DNA from 4 places in the Pseudomonas siliginis genome. Region 4 is predicted to be linked to each of the others. Evidence: predicted binding sites of a transcription regulator. Region 4 holds the regulator's gene; each other region holds the start of a gene.
What was found. The regulator FliA, encoded in region 4, starts transcription of late flagellar genes. The targets are predictions, from matches to a motif close to CTAAAGTTTNNNNNNNNNNNGCCGNTAA.
Positions count from the first base shown of each region.

Region 1: NF676_RS21450 (flagellar protein MotY) is a predicted target of FliA. The motif match lies at 1,133-1,160, and genes of this name have one in related genera.
Region 2: NF676_RS26540 (methyl-accepting chemotaxis protein) is a predicted target of FliA. The motif match lies at 988-1,015, and genes of this name have one in related genera.
Region 3: NF676_RS23080 (methyl-accepting chemotaxis protein) is a predicted target of FliA. The motif match lies at 817-844, and genes of this name have one in related genera.

Region 1 is NZ_CP099598.1:4,680,217-4,682,416, forward strand. Features, by position in the region: gene NF676_RS21445 (argininosuccinate synthase) at 1-22, opposite strand, end outside; gene NF676_RS21450 (flagellar protein MotY) at 152-1,066, opposite strand; gene pyrC (dihydroorotase) at 1,227-2,200, shown strand, end outside.
Region 2 is NZ_CP099598.1:5,762,677-5,764,876, reverse strand. Features, by position in the region: gene NF676_RS26545 (LysR substrate-binding domain-containing protein) at 17-937, shown strand; gene NF676_RS26540 (methyl-accepting chemotaxis protein) at 1,126-2,200, shown strand, end outside.
Region 3 is NZ_CP099598.1:5,030,263-5,032,462, reverse strand. Features, by position in the region: gene clpB (ATP-dependent chaperone ClpB) at 1-40, shown strand, start outside; tRNA gene NF676_RS23100 (tRNA-Asn) at 338-413, shown strand; tRNA gene NF676_RS23095 (tRNA-Pro) at 423-499, shown strand; tRNA gene NF676_RS23090 (tRNA-Lys) at 505-580, shown strand; tRNA gene NF676_RS23085 (tRNA-Pro) at 678-754, shown strand; gene NF676_RS23080 (methyl-accepting chemotaxis protein) at 916-2,200, shown strand, end outside.
Region 4 is NZ_CP099598.1:1,724,032-1,726,231, forward strand. Features, by position in the region: gene fleN (flagellar synthesis regulator FleN) at 1-692, shown strand, start outside; gene fliA (RNA polymerase sigma factor FliA) at 689-1,429, shown strand; gene NF676_RS08170 (chemotaxis response regulator CheY) at 1,597-1,968, shown strand; gene NF676_RS08175 (protein phosphatase CheZ) at 1,987-2,200, shown strand, end outside.

The DNA of each region.
Region 1 (2,200 bases), 3.0 Mb from region 4:
CGACCTTGTTTACGTCCGCCATGCCATCACTCCACGGGGTTCTACGGAAAGCCGGGGAGTCTACCGCTCAAACGCGATAATTTACAGAGGCGCGACAGCTTAAGACGACAAAGCGACAGAATCTGTCGAGAGCGCGACGATGACCGGCGAGTCAGGAAGTCGCTGCGGCGGTGGCTGGCGTACTCGCTTGCGGCGCTGGCGCAGGGGCTGTGGTCGGTGCCACACGCGACAGTTTCACGTTGACCCGGCGATTCTTCGCACGATTGGCCTTGCTGGTGTTCGGCACGATCGGATACTGCTCGCCGTGGAAACGCACGGTGATCTGCGATTCCTGAATGCCGTTGGCCTTGAAGAAATCCACCACCGCCAGCGCGCGGCGGCGCGACAATTCGCGGTTGGTCAGGCGATTGCCGCTGTTGTCGGAATGGCCGTCGAGGTCAATGTGGTTCACCGTCGGGTCGGCCTTCATGTATTCGAGCATCACTTGCAGCTTGGCCTTGGCAGCCGGGTCCAGCTCAACGCCTTCGCCGGGAAAGCCTATCTGCGATTGCTTGATCTGGTCGAAATTCTGCGGCAGCAATTTCGCCACGCAGCCTTGGTAGTCGTTGAACGCCTTGCTGAATTTCACCGGCAACAAACGCACTTCCGACACCCGGCCATCGCCAGACGCACGGCGAACTACCGGGCTACGGCCGTCCAGCAGACCGCTGATCAGCCCACCGGCCTGGGATTGCGAGCTGTTGAACAACACATTGCCACTGCCCAGCCGTACCGAGCCCAGATTGATATCGCCGCGCCCCGGCTGCCACGGTGCAGCGGCAGCGAGCAACGTCGCCGAGCCGCCACCAAGCATGGCGTTGTAGGCATTCAGGCGAAAGATCGCCTGCTCACCGGCCTTGCGCACGAACTCGCCCGAGCCGAAATCGGTGATCGGTTGCGTCAGGCGGCATTCGAACTGGTCGCCGGCGACCGTCCACTCAATGTTCTCCAGACGGGTCTGGTAAGTCAGCGCCATCGCGGGAAGGCTGGCAAACACACTGAGCAGGGCTAAATAACGCTGGCGCACGGGAGGCTCCATTGGCTTGTGAAACACAAACACCGATTCACACAATGTTTACGGCATACCTTCGGGATATCGGACGCTTGTGGCAAAACTTGATAGCGGGTGCCTGCAAGAGTCTTTTCCGGTAGCATTCGCCTCAGTTTGACCCGCCTGGAATCCCCTCATGTCCGACCGCCTGACCCTGCTGCGTCCCGACGACTGGCACATTCATCTTCGCGATGGTGCCGTGTTGAACAATACCGTTGCCGATGTGGCCCGCACCTTCGGGCGCGCGATCATCATGCCGAACCTGGTACCGCCGGTGCGCAACGCCGCTGAAGCCGACGGCTATCGTCAGCGCATTCTCGCTGCCCGCCCGGCCGGCAGTCAGTTCGAGCCGTTGATGGTGCTGTACCTCACCGACCGCACCCAACCGGAAGAAATTCGTCAGGCCAAGGCCAGCGGTTTCGTCTACGCCGCCAAGCTTTACCCGGCCGGCGCGACCACCAATTCCGATTCCGGCGTGACCAGCATCGACAAGATCTTCCCGGCGCTGGAAGCCATGGCCGAAGTCGGCATGCCGCTGTTGATCCACGGTGAAGTCACCCGTGGCGACGTCGATGTGTTCGACCGCGAAAAGATCTTCATCGATGAGCACATGCGCCGCGTGGTCGAGCGCTTCCCGACGCTGAAAGTGGTGTTCGAGCACATCACCACCGGTGACGCCGTGCAATTCGTCAACGAGGCTTCGGCCAACGTCGGCGCGACCATCACCGCGCACCACCTGTTGTACAACCGTAACCACATGCTGGTGGGCGGGATTCGGCCACATTTCTATTGCTTGCCGATCCTCAAGCGCAACACCCATCAGGAAGCCTTGCTCGATGCCGCCACCAGCGGCAGCGCCAAGTTCTTCCTCGGCACCGACTCGGCGCCCCACGCCCAGCACGCCAAGGAAGCCGCCTGCGGTTGCGCCGGTTGCTACACCGCCTACGCCGCCATCGAGATGTATGCCGAAGCGTTTGAACAGCGTAATGCGCTGGACAAGCTCGAAGCCTTCGCCAGCCTCAACGGCCCGCGTTTCTACGGCCTGCCGGCAAACACCGATCGCATCACCCTGGTTCGCGAAGAATGGACCGCCCCAACCAGCCTGCCATT
Region 2 (2,200 bases), 2.0 Mb from region 4:
TACTGGAGCTTTTTGTATGTCCCGACGCCTTCCGCCGTTGTATGCCCTGCGCGCATTCGAAGCGGCAGCGCGACACAGCTCGTTCACCCGCGCGGCGGAAGAATTGTCGATCACCCAGAGCGCGGTCAGTCGGCACATGCGCACCCTTGAAGAACACTTCGCCTGCCGGCTGTTTCATCGCAGCGGGCGCAACCTGCAACTGACCGAATCGGCACGGCTGCTGCTACCCGGAATCCGCGAAGGCTTCGCCGCCCTTGAGCGCGCCTGCAATACCTTGCGTGCCGAGGACGACATCCTGCGCATGAAAGCGCCATCGACCCTGACCATGCGTTGGCTGCTGGCGCGGTTGAGTCGCTTCCGCCATTTGCAGCCGGGCAATGAGGTGCAATTGACCAGCGCGTGGATGGACATTGATTCGGTGGACTTCAACAATGAACCGTTCGATTGCGCGGTGTTGCTCAGTGACGGGCATTTCCCACCGGACTGGGAAGCGAGCCTGCTGTTTCCCGAGGAATTGATTCCGGTCGGCGCGCCGAACCTGCTCAATGACCAACCTTGGGATGTAGCGCGTCTTGCGACCGCCGAACTGCTGCACCCGACCCCGGATCGCCGCGATTGGCGCAGTTGGCTGGAGCGCATGGGCCTGTCCGATCAGGTCTCGCTCAAGGGCGGACAAGTGTTCGATACGCTGGAGCTGGGCATGATCGCGGCGGCGCGCGGCTACGGCGTTTCGATGGGGGATCTGTTGATGGTTGCCGAAGATGTTGCGCAAGGGCGCTTGAGCCTGCCGTGGCCTACGGCCGTCGCCAGTGGCCTGAATTATTACCTGGTCTGGCCAAAGCCGCGTCCGGGAGGTGAACGTTTGCGCCGCCTCAGCGATTTTCTGCAGAGCGAAGTCCGCGCCATGCAACTGCCGGCGGTGGCGCGCTTGAGCTGAAACGTTCGAGCCGGCACAATGCCACTACTGCGCCATACCCACGCAATGCGCTCAAGTATTCGGTTTTACCGCCGACTACGAGCTTGTGGAACCGTCGTGCCGGTTCCGCGTTACACCCCACTATTAGAATATTTTCCGGGCAATTACCGCGATCAAGGAGGATTCGGTGGCTCGGCCAGGAGCTGTTCATGTCTCAACCTCGTGCTCGGATCGCCTCGCAGCTGGGTCTTGCCCTTGCTGTGATACTGGCGATAGTCATCAGCGGCAGTACGGTGTTCGCCTTGCGTTCGCTGGATTCCGCCAACCTCGCCACCCGTGAAGAGCATCTGGCCAGTGAGGCCCGGCTGCTGGCCGATCAACTGAGTACCTTCCACGGTACGCTGCGCGAAAGCACCCTGCGCCTGAGCGGTCTGTTCGAAAAACGCTTCGGCAGTGGCCTGAGTGTGCACCCTGATCAGCCAGTGACCGTGGCCGGCGTGCAGACCCCGGGTCTGCATCTGGGCAACGAAGTGCTGAACAACAACTTCAAGGAAGTTGACGAGTTCAAGCAGATGACCGCCGGTGTGGCCACGGTATTCGTGCGCAGCGGCGAAGACTTCATTCGCGTCAGCACCAACGTCAGCAAGCAGGACGGCACCCGTGCCATCGGCACCGTGCTCGATCATGCCAACCCGGCCTACGCGAAGTTGATGGCGGGGCAGAGTTATGTCGGTCGCTCGCTGCTGTTCGAGCGCTACTACATGTCGCAGTACACACCGGTGCGCGATGCGGGCGGCAAGATCATCGCCGTGTTGTACGTAGGTTTCGATTACACCGACGCGCAGAACGCGCAGTTCGCCAATCTCAAGCGCTTCCGCATTGGCAAGACCGGCTCGCTGGCCCTGCTCGACGAGCAGAACAAATGGCTGGTGCCGATTGCCGGCGTCGAAAACCTGGATCAAGCCGCCCCGACCATCAACAACCTGGTGAAAACCCCGGGCAAGGGTGAGTTCTGGAGCGACAAGGGCGAGGACTTCTACAGCATCGCCGTGCCGTTTGAAGGTGGTCCGTGGTCGGTGGTGGCGAGCATGCCGAAAGCCGAGATCCGCGCGGTGACCTGGAGCGTCGGTACGCAACTGGCGATCGGCAGCCTGCTGGCGATGTTGCTTGCGGTCGGTTCCGTGGTCTGGCTGCTGCGCAGCAAACTCGCGCCGCTGGGCGATCTGGTGCGTCAGGCTGAGGCCTTGGGTGCTGGTGATCTGAGCGTGCGTCTGAACGTATCGA
Region 3 (2,200 bases), 2.7 Mb from region 4:
CACCGGCAAGGTCGAGAACGACGAAATCGTTTTCGGCTAAGCCTCAGCGGCAATGAAACCGGGAAGGCCTCGCATTGCGAGGCCTTTTTTTCGCCAGGCTGTTGAACTCAAAGGAAAAGGCTTGTAAAGTGCGCCCCGCAGTCAGTCACCGGCAGCGTTTCAACCCACCGGGTTGGAATCTGAAATAAGTTGCAAATCATTAACTTGAAAGCAATTTAGGGGGTTGACAGAGGTGTTCTAGGTTGTAGAATAGCGCGCCTCAGACACACGAACGCAGCGATGCGAACGGGTGGCGAGATGCAACAAAGCTTCACCGTTGTAAATTGAAATGTGTAGTTCCGTGATAGCTCAGTCGGTAGAGCAAATGACTGTTAATCATTGGGTCCCAGGTTCGAGTCCTGGTCACGGAGCCAATTTCAAACCGGGGTATAGCGCAGTCCGGTAGCGCGCCTGCTTTGGGAGCAGGATGTCAGGAGTTCGAATCCCCTTACCCCGACCATATTTGGGTCGTTAGCTCAGTTGGTAGAGCAGTTGGCTTTTAACCAATTGGTCGTAGGTTCGAATCCCACACGACCCACCATTTTTGAAACCAGTTTGCGCTGGGATCGAATCTTAAGATCAGAGGCCAAAAGCGCTGATCGAAGAAGGCGATCTTTGAAAGGTCGCCTTTTTTTTACCGGGGTATAGCGCAGTCCGGTAGCGCGCCTGCTTTGGGAGCAGGATGTCAGGAGTTCGAATCCCCTTACCCCGACCATATTGAAAATCCTCGTATCGAAAGATGCGGGGATTTTTTTTGCCTGCTGAAAGGCGAATCCCTTCAAGTCGTCATACAACCTGCCGATAGCCCGCTAACACGAGGGGACTGCCAACGCTTCGCCCCTTGATCTGGCCATTACAAGAATAAGGGCGTTCGTCATGTTGCTTCGTCAGTTGAATATTGCTCCCCGGGCTGCCCTGGGATTTGCCCTGATCGCGGTGTTGGTGGCCTTGCTCGGCGTGTTTGCGCTGGGGCAGATGTCGAGCATTCGCGACAGCGAGGTGGCGGTGGAGAACCGCTGGTTGCCGAGCATCCGTGGCGGCGACGAGATCCGCGAACTGATGCTGCGCATCCGCACCATCTCCCTGCGCATGGCGCTCGATCAGGATCAGGCCAATATCGCCACCTATCGCGGCCAGATGGACACCCGCGACAAGGAACTGAGCGAGAAAATCGCCGCCTACGACAAACTGGTCGACACTGCCGAAGGTCAGCAGCTGTATGACCAGTTCAAGAAAACCTTCGCCGCCTATCGCACCGGCATCGCCCAGTCATTCACCCTCGCCGAGCAAGGCAAGCGTGACGAGTTGACCAAATTGTTGCTGGTTGACATGAAGACCGTGGTCGACGGCTCCGGCAAGCAACTCAACGATCTCGCCGATCTGTTCGCCCGCCAGGTCGCCGCCGAAAGCGAGAAGTCCGCCGCGCATTATGAAACCTCGCGGACCATCGTCAGCCTGTTCATTGGTCTGGCAGCGCTGGCCACGGTGGCGCTGGCGATGTTGCTTACGCGCAGTATCGTGCGCCCGCTGAGCAGCGCCGTGGATGCCGCAGAAAGTGTCGCCAAGGGCGATCTCACGCGGCCGATCGAAACCCATGGCAACGACGAAGTCAGCCGCTTGCTCAAGGCCTTGGCGACGATGCAACAGAACCTGCGCGAGACGCTGCAAGGTATCAGCGGCTCAGCCACACAACTGGCCACCGCCGCTGACGAACTGAGCGCCGTCACCGTCGACAGCACCCAAGGCCTGCAAGAGCAGAACAACGAAATCGAACAAGCTGCCACTGCGGTCAACGAGATGACCGCTGCGGTGGAGGAGGTCGCGCGCAACGCGGTGTCGACGTCCGATGCCACGCGCCAGTCCAGTCAATCAGCACAATTGGGCCAGGAGCGCGTCAGCGAAACCGCCAGCGCGATCAACGCCCTGGCCAGTGATGTACAGAACACCGGCGAACTGGTGCAGTCGCTGGCCAATCAATCGCAAGACATCGGCAAGGTTCTGGACGTGATTCGCGCCATCGCCGAGCAGACCAATCTGCTGGCGCTCAACGCTGCCATCGAGGCAGCACGTGCGGGCGAAAGCGGTCGAGGTTTTGCGGTGGTAGCCGATGAGGTGCGCGCGCTGGCGTATCGCACCCAGCAATCGACGCAGGAAATCGAAC
Region 4 (2,200 bases):
GCCTGGCGAACGTCGACGTTCTGCTGGGGCTGACACCCAAGCGCACACTGGCCGACGTCATCGAAGGCCGTTGCGAATTGCGCGACGTGCTGTTGCAAGGCCCGGGCGGGATTCGCATCGTGCCGGCGGCCTCCGGCACGCAGAGCATGGTGCACTTGAGCCCGGCGCAACACGCCGGCCTGATCCAGGCGTTCAGCGACATCGGCGACAATCTCGACGTGCTGGTGATCGATACCGCTGCGGGTATTGGTGACTCGGTAGTCAGTTTCGTACGCGCCGCCCAGGAAGTGTTGCTGGTGGTCTGCGACGAGCCGACTTCGATCACCGACGCTTACGCGCTGATCAAGTTGCTCAACCGCGATTACGGCATGAACCGCTTCCGCGTGCTGGCCAACATGGCGCAGAGCCCGCAGGAAGGGCGCAACCTGTTCGCCAAGTTGACCAAGGTCACGGATCGCTTCCTCGACGTCGCCCTACAATACGTCGGCGCCGTGCCATACGACGAAAGCGTGCGCAAGGCAGTGCAGAAGCAGCGCGCCGTCTACGAAGCCTTTCCCCGTTCCAAGTGCGCACTGGCCTTCAAGGCCATCGCCCAGAAGGTCGATACCTGGCCGCTGCCCGCCAACCCGCGCGGGCATCTGGAATTTTTCGTCGAGCGTCTCGTGCAGCAAACCGCAGGGCCTGTGATATGACCGCCAGTGGCATGAATCTTTACAAAAAGTCGGCGCGTGACGCGCAATACGAATTGATCGAGCGCTACGCGCCGCTGGTCAAGCGCATTGCCTATCACTTGCTGGCGCGCCTGCCGGCCAGCGTGCAGGTCGAAGACCTGATCCAGGCCGGGATGATCGGTTTGCTGGAAGTCTCGACCAAATACGACGCCAGCAAAGGCGCCAGTTTCGAAACGTACGCGGGCATTCGAATCCGCGGCGCGATGCTCGATGAAGTGCGCAAAGGGGATTGGGCGCCACGCTCGGTTCACCGTAATACCAGGATGGTCAGCGACGCGATTCGCTCGATTGAAGCTAAAACCGGCCGTGACGCTAAAGATCACGAGGTTGCGGCCGAACTCCAATTGAGTCTCGACGATTACTACGGGATTCTGAATGACACCTTGGGCAGTCGCCTGTTCAGTTTCGACGACCTGTTGCAGGACGGCGAACACGAAGGGCTGCACGAGGATGGCGCCAGTGCTCATATGGAGCCGTCACGCGATCTGGAAGATGAACGCTTTCAGGCGGCGCTGGCGGACGCGATTGCCAATTTGCCGGAGCGTGAGCGACTGGTGTTGGCGCTGTACTACGACGAAGAGCTGAACCTCAAGGAGATCGGTGAAGTCCTTGGCGTCAGTGAATCGCGGGTCAGCCAGTTACACAGCCAGTGCGCGGCCCGTCTGCGGGGGCGTTTGGGGGAGTGGCGAGCGCGCTGAAGGCAGTGTGGGGACACTGCGAAACGAGGCTGGTGCGGTGATGAACGGCGCCGGTCTCGATCCGTTGTGCTCCAGACAAACTTTAAGTGCTGCGCCGATTGATTGAAGTGGCGCGTCCAGGTGCTGGGCGCGTTTAAGACTGCTTGGAGGTCGAATTGAACAAAGACATGAAAATCCTCATCGTTGATGACTTCTCAACGATGCGGCGGATCATCAAGAACCTGCTGCGCGATCTTGGGTTCACCAACACCGTCGAGGCCGACGATGGCACCACTGCCATTCCGGTGCTCAACAGCGGCAGCATCGACTTTCTGGTAACGGACTGGAACATGCCGGGCATGACCGGTATCGACCTGCTGCGTCACGTGCGCGCCGATGAAAAACTCAAGCACCTCCCGGTGTTGATGGTGACTGCTGAAGCCAAGCGCGAGCAGATCATCGAGGCCGCTCAGGCCGGTGTGAACGGTTACGTAGTCAAACCTTTCACGGCTCAAGCGTTGAAAGACAAAATCGAGAAGATTTTCGAACGCATCGGCTGATGAATGCGCGGGGGAGCTATGGAGCATAACGAATCATCACAGGGCGATTTCGAATCGACCCTGAAAAAACACGCGGTCGAACTGGTCGAGAGCCTTGAAAAAGGCAAGTTCGGCGACGCGGTGCAACTGATCCATGAGCTCAATCAGACCCGTGACCGCGGCCTGTATCAGGAAGTGGGCAAGCTCACACGTGAACTGCACAGTGCGATCGTCAATTTCCAGATCGATCCGC